Regions from separate parts of the Qipengyuania sp. SM2512 genome, predicted to be linked through region 2. Evidence: riboswitches for the same ligand, from Rfam matches in the RefSeq annotation. Region 2 holds a riboswitch; the other holds the start of a gene.

Region 1 (7,581 bases), 750 kb from region 2:
AGGTCCCGTCGGCGCAGAACATCGGGTCGTGGTGGCACAGGTCCGCGCCGCCGAACCTGCCGCGGCTGGCGCGCTGCGCGTGCTCGCCCAGCCCCAGCGCGTCGTAGCTGGTGCGCGAGGCCGCGCCCGCTGGGATCGGCAGGCTGAGCGGGCGACCATCGACGATCGGCGATGGTCCGCCGCCAGCCGCGCTATCGAAACCCTTGCGGCTGAAGACGATCTTCATTCCCGCGTGTTCAGGATCAGCGCCCGCCCTGTTCGCTCTTGGTCGGCTCGCCCGAGGGCGCACCGGGTGCCTGCCACGCGAGCACCGGCTTGCGCGCCGCCTGCGTCTCGTCGAGCCTCCGCCGCGGCGCGTAATGCGGCGCCGACTTGAGCGTCTGGTCGCCCGCCTTGGCGCGCTCCGCGACGCTGCGCAGCGCCATGATGAACTGGTCGAGCGAGGCCTTGCTCTCGGTCTCGGTCGGTTCAACCAGCATCGCGCCGTGGACCACCAGCGGGAAATACATCGTCATCGGGTGGTACCCCTCGTCGATCAGACCCTTGGCGAGATCGAGCGTCGACAGCCCGCCGCCGAAGCCCTCGTCGCCGAACAGCGCCTCGTGCATGCAGGGCCCGCTGTGCGCGAAGGGCGCGGCGAGCACGTCCTCGAGGCTGCGCAGGATGTAATTGGCGTTGAGCACCGCATCCTCCGCGACCTGCTTCAAGCCGTCGGCGCCATGGCTGAGGATATAGGCGAGCGCGCGGGTGAACATCCCCATCTGGCCGTGGAAGGCGGTCATCCGCCCGAAGGTCCTGGCGTGGTGCTCCTGCGCGGTTTCTTCCTCGACCAGGTGGAAGCTGCCATCATCGAGCTGCTCGACGAAGGGCAGCGGCGCGAAGGGGGCGAGCGCCTCGGAGAAGACCACCGGCCCCGAGCCCGGCCCGCCGCCGCCATGCGGGGTCGAGAAGGTCTTGTGGAGGTTGATGTGCATCGCATCGACGCCGAGATCGCCCGGGCGCACCCGGCCGACGATGGCATTGAAATTGGCGCCGTCGCAATAGACCAGCCCGCCGGCGGCGTGGACCGCATCGGCGATCCGCTTGAAGTCGCGCTCGAACAGCCCGCAGGTGTTGGGGTTGGTGATCATCACCGCGGCGACGTCGGGCCCGAGCCGCGCCTCGAGCGCATCGAAATCCACGCGGCCATCGGCGTTGGCAGGGATGTCCTCGACCTCGTAGCCCGCGAAGGCAGCGGTGGCGGGGTTGGTGCCATGCGCGCTCTCGGGACACAGCACGACCTTGCGCGCGTCCCCGCGCGCTTCCAGTGCCGCGCGGATCGCGAGGATCCCGCAAAGCTCGCCATGCGCACCGGCCTTCGGGCTCATCGCGACTGCGGGCATGCCGGTGAGCGTCTTGAGCCATTCGCCCAGCTCGTGGATCACGCCCAGCGCGCCCTGCACCGTCTGGACCGGTGCCAGCGGGTGGCAATCGGCAAAGCCGGGCAGGCGCGCGACCTTCTCGTTGAGCCGCGGATTGTGCTTCATCGTGCAGGATCCGAGCGGAAACAGCCCGAGATCGATGGCGTAGTTCTGGCGGCTGAGGCGGGTGTAGTGGCGCACCGTCTCGGGCTCGGACAGGCCGGGCAGGCCGATCGGTTCGGAACGTTCGAACCCTCCTAAGCGAGACGCAAAAGCCCCTTCCCTCGAGGGAAGGGGTTGGGGATGGGTGTTCGGCGCCTGAGAGGCGGGCCCCCCCACCCCCGGCCCCTCCCCCGCGGGGAGGGGGGAAGCGGAATGCCCCTCGCCCGCAGAGAGGGCGGAGGTGAAATCGACCCCGGTGGTTTCGCTGTTGCCGATCTCGAAGATCAGCGGTTCCTCGAGCATCAGCGCGCGGTTGCCGGTGACCGTGGGGGGACCTTCCATCGAATGGTCGACGGTGACGGGGGTGCCGGGCTTCCAGCCCGAGGCGTTGGGGGCGTTCATGCCAGGGTCTCCGTGAGCGCGGCGCAGAGCGTGTCGATATCTTCCTCTGTGGTGGTCTCGGTGACCGCCACCAGCAGGCCCTCGGCGAGCGCCTCCGCCTGCGGGTAGAGCCGCCCGAGCGAGACGCCGGCGAGCACGCCGCGATCGGCGAGCTTGCGCACGACATCGCGCGCGTCGCGGCCCAGCGTCACCGTGAATTCGTTGAAGAAGCTCTCGTTGAGCACCTTGACCCCGGGAACCTGCGCCAGCTTGTCGGCGGCGATGCAGGCGAGGCGGTGGTTCTCCAGCGCCAGCGCGCGCAGCCCCTTCTCGCCCAGCAGCGTCATGTGGACGCTGAAGGCCAGCGCGCAGAGCCCGCTGTTGGTGCAGATGTTGCTCGTCGCCTTCTCGCGGCGGATATGCTGCTCGCGGGTCGAGAGCGTGAGCACGAAGCCGCGCTTGCCCTCGGCGTCCTGCGTCTCGCCGCACAGCCGCCCGGGCATCTGGCGGACATGCTTGGGATCGCGCACCGCGAACAGGCCGAGATAGGGCCCGCCGAACTGGAGCCCGACGCCGATCGACTGGCCCTCGCCGACGACGATATCCGCGCCGCATTCGCCCGGGGACTTGATCGCGCCCAGCGCCACCGGCTCGGTGTTGACCACCACCAGCAGCGCGCCCGCATCATGCGCCGCCGCAGCGATCCGTTCGAGGTCGGGGAGCCGCCCGAGGATGTCGGGATATTGCACCACGACGCAGGAGGTATCGCCGTCGATCCGCGCGATCAGCCCGTCGTCGTCGGGGCGCGCCTGGAAGGCCGGCGGCGCATCGGCGATGGTGTCGGCGGTGAACTTGGCCATGGTGCGGACGACCTCGGCGTAATGCGGGTGCAGCGCGCCCGAGAGCACCACCCGGTCGCGCCGGGTCACGCGCGCGGCCATCGCCACCGCTTCCCAGCAGGCGGTCGAGCCGTCGTACATCGAGGCGTTGGCCACCGCGCAGCCATAGAGCCGCGCGACCTGGCTCTGGAACTCGAACAGCATCTGCAGCGTGCCCTGCGCGATCTCGGGCTGGTAGGGCGTGTAGGCGGTCAGGAACTCGCCGCGCTGGATGATGTGATCGACGGTTGCCGGCACATGGTGGCGATAGGCCCCCGCCCCCAGGAAGAACGCCGCATCGCCCGCCGCCAGATTGCGCTGCGCCAGCCGCCGCATGTGTTTCTCGACCGCCATCTCGGATGCGTGCAGCGGCAGGCCGTGGATCGGCCCGTCGAGCTGCGCTTCGGCGGGGACATCGGCGAACAGCGCATCGACGCTGTCGGCGCCGATGGTTTCGAGCATGGCCGAGCGATCGGCGGGGGTCAGGGGGAGGTAGCGCATCGGAACTCCTTGTCCCCTCCCGCTTGCGGGAGGGGTGCGAGACTTGGGCCGCGACGCGGCCCTAGTCGCAGCGGGGTGGGCGTGTCGGGAAATGGGCCTTTGTCTTGCCCACCCCCGGCCCCTCCCGCGAGCGGGAGGGGAGAAACATCAAAGCTCGTCGCAGAAGCTCTTGTAGGCCTTGGCGTCCATCAGCCCGTCGAGCTCGACCTTGTCGGCGATGGTCAGCTTGAAGAACCAGCCGTCTTCCTCGGGGCTCGAATTGACCAGCGCCGGGTCCTCGTCGAGCGCCGCATTGGCTTCGGTCACCTCGCCGCTGATCGGGGCGTAGACGTCGCTTGCCGCCTTGACGCTCTCGACCACAGCGGCGTCCTTGCCTTTGGCGAGCTGCGCGCCGACCTCGGGCAGTTCGACGAAGACGATGTCGCCGAGCTGTTCCTGCGCGTAATCGGTGATGCCGACGGTTGCGGTATCGCCCTCGACATCGATCCATTCGTGTTCATCGGTGAAATAGCGGGCCATCGGGTCACTTCCCTCGGTAGTAGTTGTGGGGGACGAAAGGCAAAGCGGCGACCCTTGCGGGCAGACGCTTCTTGCGAACCTCGACTTCGACCTCGGTATCGACCTTGGCGAAATCGGCGGAGAGATAGGCCATCGCGATCGGATGGCCGAGCGTGGGCGAGAAGCCGCCGCTGGTGACGCGGCCGATTTCGGTGTCGCCCGAAAAGACCGTGGCGCCCTCGCGCGCCGGCAGCCGGCCTTCGAACACGAGCCCAACGCGGGTGTCGGCGCAGCCATCGGCCAGCCTCGCGGCGCAGGCGGCGTGGCCCATCCAGCCACCAGCCTCGCGGCGGCTCTTGGTAAGCGCGAAGGTGAGGTCGGCGGTCACCGGATCGATCTCGGCCGTGAGGTCGTGACCATAGAGTGGGAGCCCGGCCTCGAGCCGCAGGCTGTCGCGCGCTCCGAGCCCTGCGGGCCGCACCTCGATCTCGGCGCAGAGCCGGTCGGCGAGCGATTCGGCGAATTCGGCGGGGACCGAAATCTCGAACCCGTCCTCGCCGGTGTAGCCCGCGCGGGTGATCCGAAGCGGCCATTCGCCGAAGTGGTAATCGACCGCCTGCATGAACACGAGCTGCTCGGGCACACCGCGCATCACGCGGTTGAGCGCGGTCGCGGCGTTGGGGCCCTGCAGCGCGATCAGCGCCTGGTCGTCGAGATGGGTGAGCGTGATGTCGTCGTCGAGATGCTCGCGCAAATGGGCGATGTCGTCCCATTTCATCGCCCCGTTGACCACCAGGTAATAGGTCGGCTCGCCCCAATGGCCCTCGGTGCCCGCTTCCTCGTCGCCCGCGATCCAGGGGGTGACGTTGGTGACCATCAGATCGTCGAGAATGCCGCCCTCGTCGTTGAGCAGCAGCGAATAGCGCACCCGGCCGGGCTTCAGCGTGGCGATCGCGCCGGGGAGCAGCTTTTCCAGCTCCTCGGCCGCGCGCTCGCCCGAGACCAGCAGCTGGCCCATGTGGCTGACGTCGAACAGCGAGGCCTGCTCGCGGGTCCAATCGTGTTCGGCGACGATGCCCTCAAACTGGATCGGCATCTCGTAGCCCGCGAACTCGACCATTCGCGCGCCCTTGCCGCGATGCCAGCCATCGAGCGGCAGCTTGGCCGGCGCCTCGTCCGGACCATCGTCCGCGAAGTCTTCGGTGGGAAGGTCTTGGGCTTCGCTCATCATGGTTCCCGACTGCATGCACGGCCACGCCCCGGCGGGACGCGATCCGATCCATGCCCCCTCTGTCGGGTGACCTGAGAGACTGACCCGTGAATGGACGGGCTTACCCCTTCGGTGGCCGCCCCTTTAGGGAGCGACGCTTTCCAGAGTGTCGAAGAGGCCCGCGCGGTCCGTTGGCCTGAGAGTTTCCGGGGCGGTTGCTCCTTCGGCGCCGGGGGCCTGCCCGGCCCCGCGATCTCTCCCGCGCGCGCCCGCCGCAGAATCGCTCCCGCCGCCGACGGCACCGCCCTGCGCGATTGCGCCGTCCCGGTCAATCGAGATTGGCCGGTCAATCGAGATTGGGACGCAGCCAGCGCTCGGCGGTGGAAAGGTCCACCCCGCGCCGCGCCGCATAATCCTCGAGCTGGTCGCGGCCGATGCGGGCGACGCCGAAATAGGCCGCCTGCGGATGCCCGAAATAGAACCCGCTGACCGCGGCGGTGGGGAACATGGCGAAGCTTTCGGTCAGCTCGAGCCCGACGTTCTTTTCCGCCTCGAGCAGTTCGAACAGCGCGGGCTTGAGGCTGTGATCGGGGCAGGCCGGATAGCCCGGCGCGGGGCGGATGCCGCGATACTGCTCCTTGATGAGCGCGAGATTGGTGAGCTGCTCGCCGGGCGCATAGCCCCACAGATCGGTGCGGACATGCTGGTGGAGCCGCTCGGCCAGCGCCTCGGCGAAGCGATCGGCGAGCGCCTTGAGCAATATGTCCGAATAATCGTCCCTGTCGGCCTGGAAGCGCGCGGAATGCGCGTCGAGCCCGTGGATCCCGACCGCGAAGCCGCCCATCCAGTCGCCCGCGGGATCGATGAAATCGGACAGACAGTAATTGGCGCGGTCGCGGCTCTTCTTCACCTGCTGGCGCAGGAAGGGGAGACGAACCTCCTTTTCCTCCCCGGCCCCGCCGGGGAGGGGGACCACCCGCAGGGTGGTGGAGGGGTCGGCTTCGCTGCCGTTGGAAGATACCCCTCCACCAGCTTCGCTGCTCCCCCTCCCCATCGATGATGGGGAGGACAGGATGATATCGTCGCCCTCGCGGCGGCAGGGCCACAGCCCGCAGACCCCGCGCGCGGTGAGCCATTTCTCCTCGACGATCCGGTCGAGCATGGCCTGCGCATCGGCGAACAGGCTGCGCGCGCTTTCGCCGACCACATCGTCCTCGAGAATGGCGGGATAATTGCCGTGCAATTCCCAGGCGCGGAAGAAGGGGGTCCAGTCGATATAGTCGCGCAATTCGGCGAGCGACCAGTCGTCGTAGACATGGAGCCCCGGATGCAGCGGTGCGGCCGGCTTACCGGCGAAATCGGCGGGGAAGGCGCGGCTGCGCGCTTCGGCGAGGGGAAGCAGCTCGCTCTGTGTCCGGCCCGCGCGGGCCTCTCGCACCTGGACATATTCCTCCGCCGTGCCGGCGACGAAATCCTCGCATTGCGTGTCCGAGAGCAGCCGGCTGGCGACCCCGACCGCCCGGCTGGCATCGAGCACGTGGATTACCGGCCCGTCATAGGCGGGGTCGATCCGCAGCGCGGTGTGGACCTTGCTGGTGGTCGCCCCGCCGATCAGCAGCGGCAAACTCATCCCCGCGGTCTTCATCTCCTCCGCGACGGTGACCATCTCGTCGAGCGAGGGCGTGATCAGCCCCGAGAGCCCGATCATGTCGGCGTGAACCTCGCGCGCGGTCTCGAGGATTTTCGCCCACGGCACCATGACGCCCAGATCGACCACCTCGTAGCCATTGCACTGCAGCACCACGCCGACGATGTTCTTGCCGATATCGTGGACGTCGCCCTTGACCGTGGCCATCACGATCTTGCCCTTGGCCTTGCGCTCGGCCTCGGGGAGCAGGTCCTTCTCCGCCTCGATATAGGGGATGAGGTGGGCGACCGCCTTCTTCATCACGCGCGCGGATTTGACCACCTGCGGCAGGAACATCTTGCCGCTGCCGAACAGGTCGCCGACCACGTTCATCCCGTCCATCAGCGGACCCTCGATCACCTCGATCGGGCGCCCGCCGGTCGCGGCGCGAGCGGCGCGGGCTTCCTCGGTGTCGGCGACGACATGCGCGTCGATCCCCTTGACCAGCGCGTGCTCGAGCCGCCGTTCCACCGGCCAGCCGCGCCATTCCTCGGCAGCCTTCTCGTCGGCGGCGGAGCGGCCCTTGTAGCTTTCGGCGAGATCGATCAGCCGTTCCGTAGCGTCCGATCGCCGCATCAGGATCACGTCCTCGCAGGCCTCGCGCAGCACCGGATCGATCGCGTCGTAGACATCGAGCTGGCCGGCGTTGACGATCGCCATGTCGAGCCCGGCGGGGATGGCGTGGAACAGGAACACCGAATGCATCGCGCGGCGCACGGTCTCGTTGCCGCGGAAGCTGAAGGACAGGTTGGAGAGCCCGCCGCTGGTCTTGGCGAGCGGGCAGCGCGACTTGATTTCCTTCACCGCCTCCAGGAAGTCGAGCCCGTAGCGGTCGTGCTCCTCGATCCCCGTCGCCACCGCGAA
Region 2 (7,581 bases):
CAATATCCTCGCTGCTGGTAGTTTCAGTGACCGCCACCACGAGACCGTGCGCTAGCTGGTCCTCCTCGGGATAGAGGCGGCCAAGCGATACGCCGCCCAGAATGTCGCGAGCAGCAAGTTCGCGTGCGACTTCGCGCGCATCACGGTCGAGCAGAATCGTGAATTCGTTGAAGAAGGTATCGTTCAGCAACGTCACGCCGGGCACCTTGTCCAGCGCGTCTGCAGCTTCGCATGCCAGCCCGTGATTCCAGGCGGCAAGACGACGCAGGCCCTCTTCACCCAGCAGGGTCATGTGGACGCTGAACGCCAGCGCGCACAAGCCAGAATTGGTGCAGATATTGCTCGTCGCCTTCTCGCGGCGGATGTGCTGCTCGCGCGTAGAGAGAGTGAGCACGAAGCCGCGCTTGCCTTCGGCATCCGTGGTTTCGCCGCACAACCGACCGGGCATCTGTCGCACATGCTTGGGGTCGCGCACTGCGAACAAGCCCAGGTACGGCCCGCCGAATTGCAGGCCGACGCCGATTGACTGGCCTTCGCCCACCACGATATCCGCGCCCAATTCACCGGGGGATTTAATCGCACCCAGTGCCACGGGTTCTGTATTAACCGCGATCACCAGCGCGCCCTTTGCATGCGCGGCTTGGGCGATCCGCTCAAGGTCGGGTATGCGGCCGAGGATGTCGGGGTACTGCACCACCACGCAGGAAAGATCGTTTGCCTCGATCTCCGCGATCAGCGCATCCTCACCCGCCGATGCCTGTAACGTTGGCGCTCGATCCGCGATGGAATCGCCGGTAAATTTCGCCATGGTTCGAACCACGGAGACGTAGTGCGGGTGCAGCCCTTCACCGAGAACGGCGAGGTTCTTCTTCGTGACGCGTCTCGCCATCGCCACAGCTTCCCAGCAGGCAGTGGAGCCGTCATACATCGAGGCATTGGCGACCGCACAGCCATAGAGGCGCGCTACCTGCGTCTGAAACTCGAACAGCATTTGCAGCGTGCCCTGCGCGATCTCCGGCTGGTAAGGCGTATACGCCGTAAGGAATTCACCGCGTTGGATTATGTGGTCCACGGATGCGGGCACGTGATGGCGATAAGCCCCAGCCCCGCAGAAAAACGCCGCGTCCCCAGCAGCAAGGTTCTTCTTCGAGAGCCGTCGCATATGGCCTTCGACCACCATTTCGCTGGCCTGCATCGGCAGGCCTTCGATAGGTCCGACCAGCCGTGCCTCCTCCGGCACGTCGGCGAACAGCGCATCCATATCGGGTGAGCCAATCTTCTCGAGCATCGCGGCGCGATCGAGGTCCGTGAGAGGAAGGTAGCGCATCTACGCCCTCAGAGACTGTCGCAGAAGGATTTGTAGGCATCTTCATCCATGAACGCCTCGAGCTCGCCGTGCTCAGCGATGGCTACAGCGAACATCCAGCCCGCCTCTTCCGGTGCATCGTTGAGGAGGCCCGGATCGGATTGGAGATCCCCGTTCTGCTTTACGACTTCGCCCGTCACTGGCGAGAAGACGTCACTCGCGGCCTTCACGCTCTCGACGACCGCTGCTGCATCGCCTTTGGCAAGTCTCGTACCTAGCTCTGGAAGCTCCACGAAAACGATGTCGCCGAGCTGCTCCTGAGCATAGTTCGTGATTCCCACGGTGGCGACATCCCCCGCTAGGTCCAGCCACTCATGCTCGTCAGTGTAGTATCTAGTCACGGAATTAATTTCCTCGAAAATAACGATGGGGGACAAAGGGCATCGGGACCGTTCGGGCAGCGATGCGCCGACCTCGCACCTCAATTTCCAGAGGCTGTGCGGGGCTCGAGAATTCGAAACTCAGATACGCCATGGCGATGGGCTGCTTAAGAGTGGGAGAAAACCCGCCGCTCGTGACGCGTCCCACTTCGAGGTCACCGCTGAAGACTGCCGCGCCCTCTCGTGCTGGCAAACGTCCCTCGATCAGCAGGCCGGTTCGCTGCTCCGCAACGCCGTCATTCATCATGCGAGTGCAGGCATCATAGCCGAGCCATCCGCCTGCCTCACGCCGCTTGGGCGAGAGCGCGAACTTCAAGCCCGCAGATACGGGATTGATCGCTGGCCCGAGATCATGCCCATACAAAGGCAAGCCCCCCTCGAGACGAAGCGAATCCCGCGCACCAAGACCAACCGGACGCACCCGATCATCCCGCAGGATCGCATCGGCGAGACGGGATGCGTCATCGCCTTTCACACTTATCTCGAAACCGTCCTCGCCAGTGTAGCCGGCGCGGCTGACCCACAATGACGTCCCGTCCCAATCGAAAGTGCCAGCGGTCATGAAGACCAGATCGGAAACCCCGGGAACGATCTGTTCTAACACATCCTGTGAGAGCGGCCCCTGCAGCGCGAGCAGCGCGCGCTCCCGTTCGTACTCAAGCGAAGTCGCAGCGGAAAGATGCCGCCGGATATGCTCGATATCCTGCATCTTCATCGATCCATTGACGACGAGCGAATAGTAATCTCCCCGGTTCGTGACGATGAGATCATCGAGGATGCCGCCATCCTCGTTCAACAGAAGCGAGTAACGCATCCGTCCCTTCGCCAAGCCGGAGATTGAAGCGGGGAGGAGCGTTTCAAGATCCTCCGCCGCGCAATCACCGGTGATGCGCAGCTGACCCATATGACTCACGTCGAAGAGACCTGCGGAGTTCCTCGTCCACTCGTGCTCCGGAACGATGCCTTCATACTGAAGCGGCATGAGGTAACCGGCAAAGGGCACCATTCGGGCCCCCAGCGCGCAGTGCCAATCATGCAGAGGAAGCTTTCCTGGCTTCTGATCGTTCGTCATTGAGCTTGTCTTCCTAACCATCAGACGCGCAGTTGCGCGTCTCACAGCCCCTTCTGTCGGTTTTGCCTGAGAGCTTGCCGCGGGGCTTTCTCCTTCGGCGGGGTGTCACCACCCTCTTTCCAGAAGTGCCCGATAGCCGCAGTCCTTGTGCCTGAGAGTTTCCGGGGCGGTTGCTCCTTCGGCGCCGGTTGAAGACCGGTCTCTCCTGCGGCATCGGTTGGATCCAGTATCCGATACACCATCTCTGTCTCGTCGCGTTCAGAAACTTTGTCAACGGCCATAGCGGACGACATTGCGGGAACATCGAGTATCGATTGCATCGACACTGCCCGCTTTACTCCCACCAGTATGGCAATCTCTCTCGGGGCTTCGGCGTAATCTGCGTCATGCTGCGAGCCTCGAAAAGTCTGCCGCCTTGCATGACCAGGTTGACGCTCTCGGTCGCGCGAATATCCGTCAAGGGATCATCCTCCAGGACAACCAGGTCGGCGAGCTTGCCCGCCTCGATCGTGCCGATGTCGGCAGCCAAGCCGAGCGCCCTGGCAGGGTTTACAGTGCCAGTGGCCAGCGCCTGAAGCGGCGTCATGCCGCCACGGACCATCGACCACATATCCCAATGGAACGAGATGCCTGCCTGCTGCCCATGGCCGCCGCTAGAGATGAGCACGCCGCGCTCGGCAAGTTTCGCGGCTTCTCGAGCAGCCTCGTCGTCGACAAACGATCCCTCGGGAGCCGTAATGCGACGAGCTCCCTCCGCACGAAGGACATCAGGCGGTGTGTGCGCCTGCAGAAGTGGCTGCTCCATGAGGTTTGTGGCCTGACGCCAATAGGGGTCGCCGGCGAGTCCCCCGAAGGTGACGACGAGCGTCGGCGTGTTGTTAACATCCGCGCCCTCGAAGAGCTGGAGAACGTCATCGTAAAAGGTCTCCAGGGGAATGTTATGTTCAAGCGTGGCATTGCCGTCGACGACGTGGGTCATTCCCAGCGCGTACTGGGCGCCGCCTTCGGCGACGACCAGAATGCCCTCACGGCGAGCCGCCTCAAGGATCTGCTGGCGCTGCTCTCTTCTGGGCTGATTGTAGTTTTTCACGCTCAAGGCCCCTTCCGCCTTGAGACGACGCACGTGTACGAGTGCATCCTCCAGGCCATCGATCCTGGCGTAAGCGCCCGGTGCCTTCGCACCATAAATCGTGTTGCCCGAGGAAAATATCCGGGGGGCGAGCAGGTCACCTGCGCGCTGCAATTCCGCCGCCGCGAAGATGTCATGCGAATCGCTGGCGGGATCGTGCAACGTCGTGACGCCCAGAGCCAAGGCTTGAACAAGGGACCAATTCTGTTCTGGAATCAGACCGTCATTGCTCATGGGTCCGTGAGCGTGCGCATCAATGAATCCGGGTACGATCGTGCGACCGGTTACATCGAAGACCTCGAAATCATCGGGAACGACGACCTCGCCCCGTCTTCCGATCTTGGTCAATCTGTTTCCCTCGATCAGGATCACACCATCCTCGATGATCCCTCCGTCGCTTCCAGTCATCGTCACCACTCGCGCCCCGACGAGGGCAATTCGGCCCTCGGGCGCAGACACCTTCACGTCCCTGCCAACATCGACATGGCTGGTGCCCTCCATCGCCTCTTCCACAAGCGTACCGAAGAGGTCGCGCGGCAGCGAGTGAAGATCGGCAGCCTGTGTCCAGAGCAATGATGTTCCGTCTGCCGCGAATGTCGGGAATGATGTCCATTCGCTGGTAACCGGTCGGACGGTCACCGTCTTGGTATCCGCTGACAAATCCAGAGCGATTCCGCCCGGCACTACCGGCGCGAGATAGGCCCTGTAGTTCTCCTGAAAGACGATCCACTCGCCGGCCGGGTCGATTTCGAAGTCGCTCGCCAGCTCTCCGCGAGCATGGATCAGACGGTCACCCCCCGAGAGGGGACGGCTCGTCAAAGCCAGCTGACCGTCGACGAATTCGACTAGGAATATGCGCTTGGAATCTCGGGAAAAGTGCGGTTTGCGGCCTTCGGCGCTGACCCTGGTGGTTTGATCACCTTCGAGATCTACGACGTAAATGCCTGCATCCAGCGAGTTGGAAGGGTCCGTGAGCCGACCTGCACGACGCTTCTCGAAAGCGAGCATCCGACTGTCTGGCCCGAACCGTGGGTTCGCATAATGCCCTGCCTCAGCCACGGTTCGCTCCCTGCCCGAGGCGAGATCCTTCACTACAAGGTCCCCCAAACCGCGGTCAGTCCAACTGACGTATGCTATCTTGCGTCCGTCGGGAGATGCGGCAGGAAAAAGCTGCCGGCCATCGCGCCGTGTCAGCTGCTCCTCGAACCCATTCCGAAGAAGGTGAAGCTTCCCAAGGCGTTCGAACACGAATGGTCCGGCAAAACCCGCAGCCGCCGGAAAGCGAACCATCCTCGTCCGGAATGCAGAGGGCGCCACCTCGACTTGCGGACGCGAGGCCTTTCGCACCTCGCGCTCATCGGAAATTCTAAAGGGGATTACCTGCGCATCTCCGCCGCGCGACGAGACCCGTTGTATCTTTCCCCCCGCCCAGAACACGAGGTGCTCACTGTCGGGCGTCCACGAGAAGTTCGGATAGACCCCGGCTATGGCCCAGTTTTCTTGCATGTCCCGATCGAGTTTCGATACTGTTCGGGAAACTCCTGATTCCAATTCCAACACTTTGAGGACCGAAGACCCTTCTTCCCTCGCAACGAAGGCCAGGCTTCTTCCGTCAGGCGAGGGCTCCGGCCTTGCCGCACCACCATAGCCGCGCACAACGGTCTCGGTTTCACCGCTCGACAGGTCGCGCCTTTCGATCTGGAACGCACCAACACCGGAGTCTTGCGCGTACTCGAAGATGGATCCGCTCGATGCATCGCGGGAGTAGTAAAGGTAACGGCCATTTGCGGAAAAGGCGGGTTCTCCCTGCTCTTTCTGATGGGCTGCGGAAGGTCGCTCCACTACAGGGAGACCTGCTCCTCCATCCACTCCATAGAGCCAGATCTCTCCTGTTCCGAGGGAACGGCCAGTCGTGAAGTGCTTTCTTCCCGCGATGAAGCGACCATCGGCCGTCCAGACCGGCTCGTTGACGGTACGAAAGCGCTCTTGTGAAAGCTGCCTCGGTTCACTTCCGTCACTGCGCATCAACCAGATGTTGTCCGCTCCACCAGCATCCGAAACAAAGGCTATGTGCTTCCCATCTGGAGAATAACGCGGCTGCATCTCCCACGCCGCTCCCGACCTAATCCGACGAGGATCCCCACCCCTAAACGCCATCTCGTAGAGATCTCCCAGGACGGAAAATACAATCGTTCGGCCGTCCGGCGAAACATCGAGGTCTACCCAACTTGCTTCGTCGACCTCGATCGGCACTTCCACGGTTTCCGAACCGAGCGAATCCTCGACGCTCCAGGTCTGCGCTGGCGCCTGGGCCGCACCTGCCGTGGAAAAGGCAAAGAGCGATATCGAGCTTGCGGCGAGCAAGCGTTTGGCAGCAATTTTCAAGGAAATCTCCCGTGTAATTTTTCTGTAGTACCTGGGTCCGTCTTCAGCCGAAGCGGACCAAATCGAACGTTCTGAGATCGATCGCCGGATCCTCATCGAGCATGAGACCCGCCATGATTTGCGCAGTCGCGGGACCGAGGGTTAGGCCCAGGTGCTGATGGCCGAAGGCATAGAAGATGCGGCTGTCGCCTGGGATCCTGCCGAGCGCAGGGAGGTAATCAGGGAGAGTCGGCCGGGCACCCATCCAACTCTCCGCACCTTCCAAGGCAATTCCGAGTTGATCACAATGTCGATGGAGAGCATCGAACTTGCGTTGATCCGGCGGACGTTCGGCACTCGAAAACTCTACGAAGCCAGCCACCCGCAAGCGATCAGCGAACCGTGTCGCGATGATCGAACGATCTTCGAAGACGACCGGAGGCATCTCTCGCGGCCAGTCCTGCGCGACGCCCTCGATGTGGTAACCCCTTTCCGCTATCAGCGGGACGGTCACCCACGAATGTTGCCGGATCAAATCGGCAGACCCTATTCCAGCGCACACGACTATTTTGTCGGCGTCTAGATCCGCCAGCCGGTGGACCCGTTCAAATTGCACCCTTCCACCGCGAAGTTCGATCGCGCGAAGCAGTGCTTGGCGAAGGTCCAGATGGCTCGATATACTGGCGGTGCCATCAAAGTGAATTCCTCCCGCCAGAGGTCGGGAGATCAAGCCAGAAACCTCAGCCAACTCTTCCGGCAATAGATTGCGAAATTCGGCGCCGCCCGTGTTTCGCGCTTGCCAACGGGCGAGTCCCCGCTCGTATCCGGCATGACCCTCCCAGACGACATGATGGCCGCTTTCAAGGAGCAACTCGGGCGCGCCCAATTCCCTGACCAACTCCCTCCAGGATGGAAGCGCCCTCGCCGCCAAGCCAGCTAGGGCCAATCTACCTGCATCGAAACGCCGGCCAGAGCTGGCCCAGAGCATCCGCACCCCAAACGGCAACCAGTGCTCTGCCGCTCGAGCCGGGAACGCGGCTGGACCTCCGAAGGTGAACAGGCGCCGAGGAAGCGAGATGACGTTGGAAAAGGATGCGAGCGGCTCGACCTGCTCGACCGCGATGTGCCCGGCATTTCCCCAGGAAGCGGCCGCCTCCGATCCTTGGGCCCCCAGGACAAGCACGTCCGCGCCGCGGCTCAGCAAAGCCAAGGCCGTGCTCAAGCCCACAATTCCATCCCCGACGACAATCACTCTAGACATTTGGATACA

What was found. A riboswitch is a leader RNA that binds a small molecule or an ion and turns the genes downstream of it on or off. The one in region 2 is predicted to bind glycine.
Region 1: another riboswitch for glycine. It lies ahead of gcvT (glycine cleavage system aminomethyltransferase GcvT); the one in region 2 lies ahead of gcvT (glycine cleavage system aminomethyltransferase GcvT).

Annotation. Positions count from the first base shown of each region.
Region 1 covers NZ_CM143134.1:450,421-458,001, forward strand. The annotation lists gene ACQ5J0_RS02285 (Nmad3 family putative nucleotide modification protein) at 1-226, opposite strand, end outside; gene gcvPB (aminomethyl-transferring glycine dehydrogenase subunit GcvPB) at 243-1,964, opposite strand; gene gcvPA (aminomethyl-transferring glycine dehydrogenase subunit GcvPA) at 1,961-3,322, opposite strand; gene gcvH (glycine cleavage system protein GcvH) at 3,470-3,841, opposite strand; gene gcvT (glycine cleavage system aminomethyltransferase GcvT) at 3,846-5,048, opposite strand; glycine riboswitch at 5,101-5,205, opposite strand; gene metH (methionine synthase) at 5,377-7,581, opposite strand, start outside.
Region 2 covers NZ_CM143134.1:2,873,287-2,880,867, forward strand. The annotation lists gene gcvPA (aminomethyl-transferring glycine dehydrogenase subunit GcvPA) at 1-1,327, opposite strand, end outside; gene gcvH (glycine cleavage system protein GcvH) at 1,336-1,707, opposite strand; gene gcvT (glycine cleavage system aminomethyltransferase GcvT) at 1,712-2,818, opposite strand; glycine riboswitch at 2,862-2,947, opposite strand; glycine riboswitch at 2,948-3,036, opposite strand; gene ACQ5J0_RS14255 (amidohydrolase family protein) at 3,153-6,332, opposite strand; gene ACQ5J0_RS14260 (NAD(P)/FAD-dependent oxidoreductase) at 6,376-7,581, opposite strand, start outside.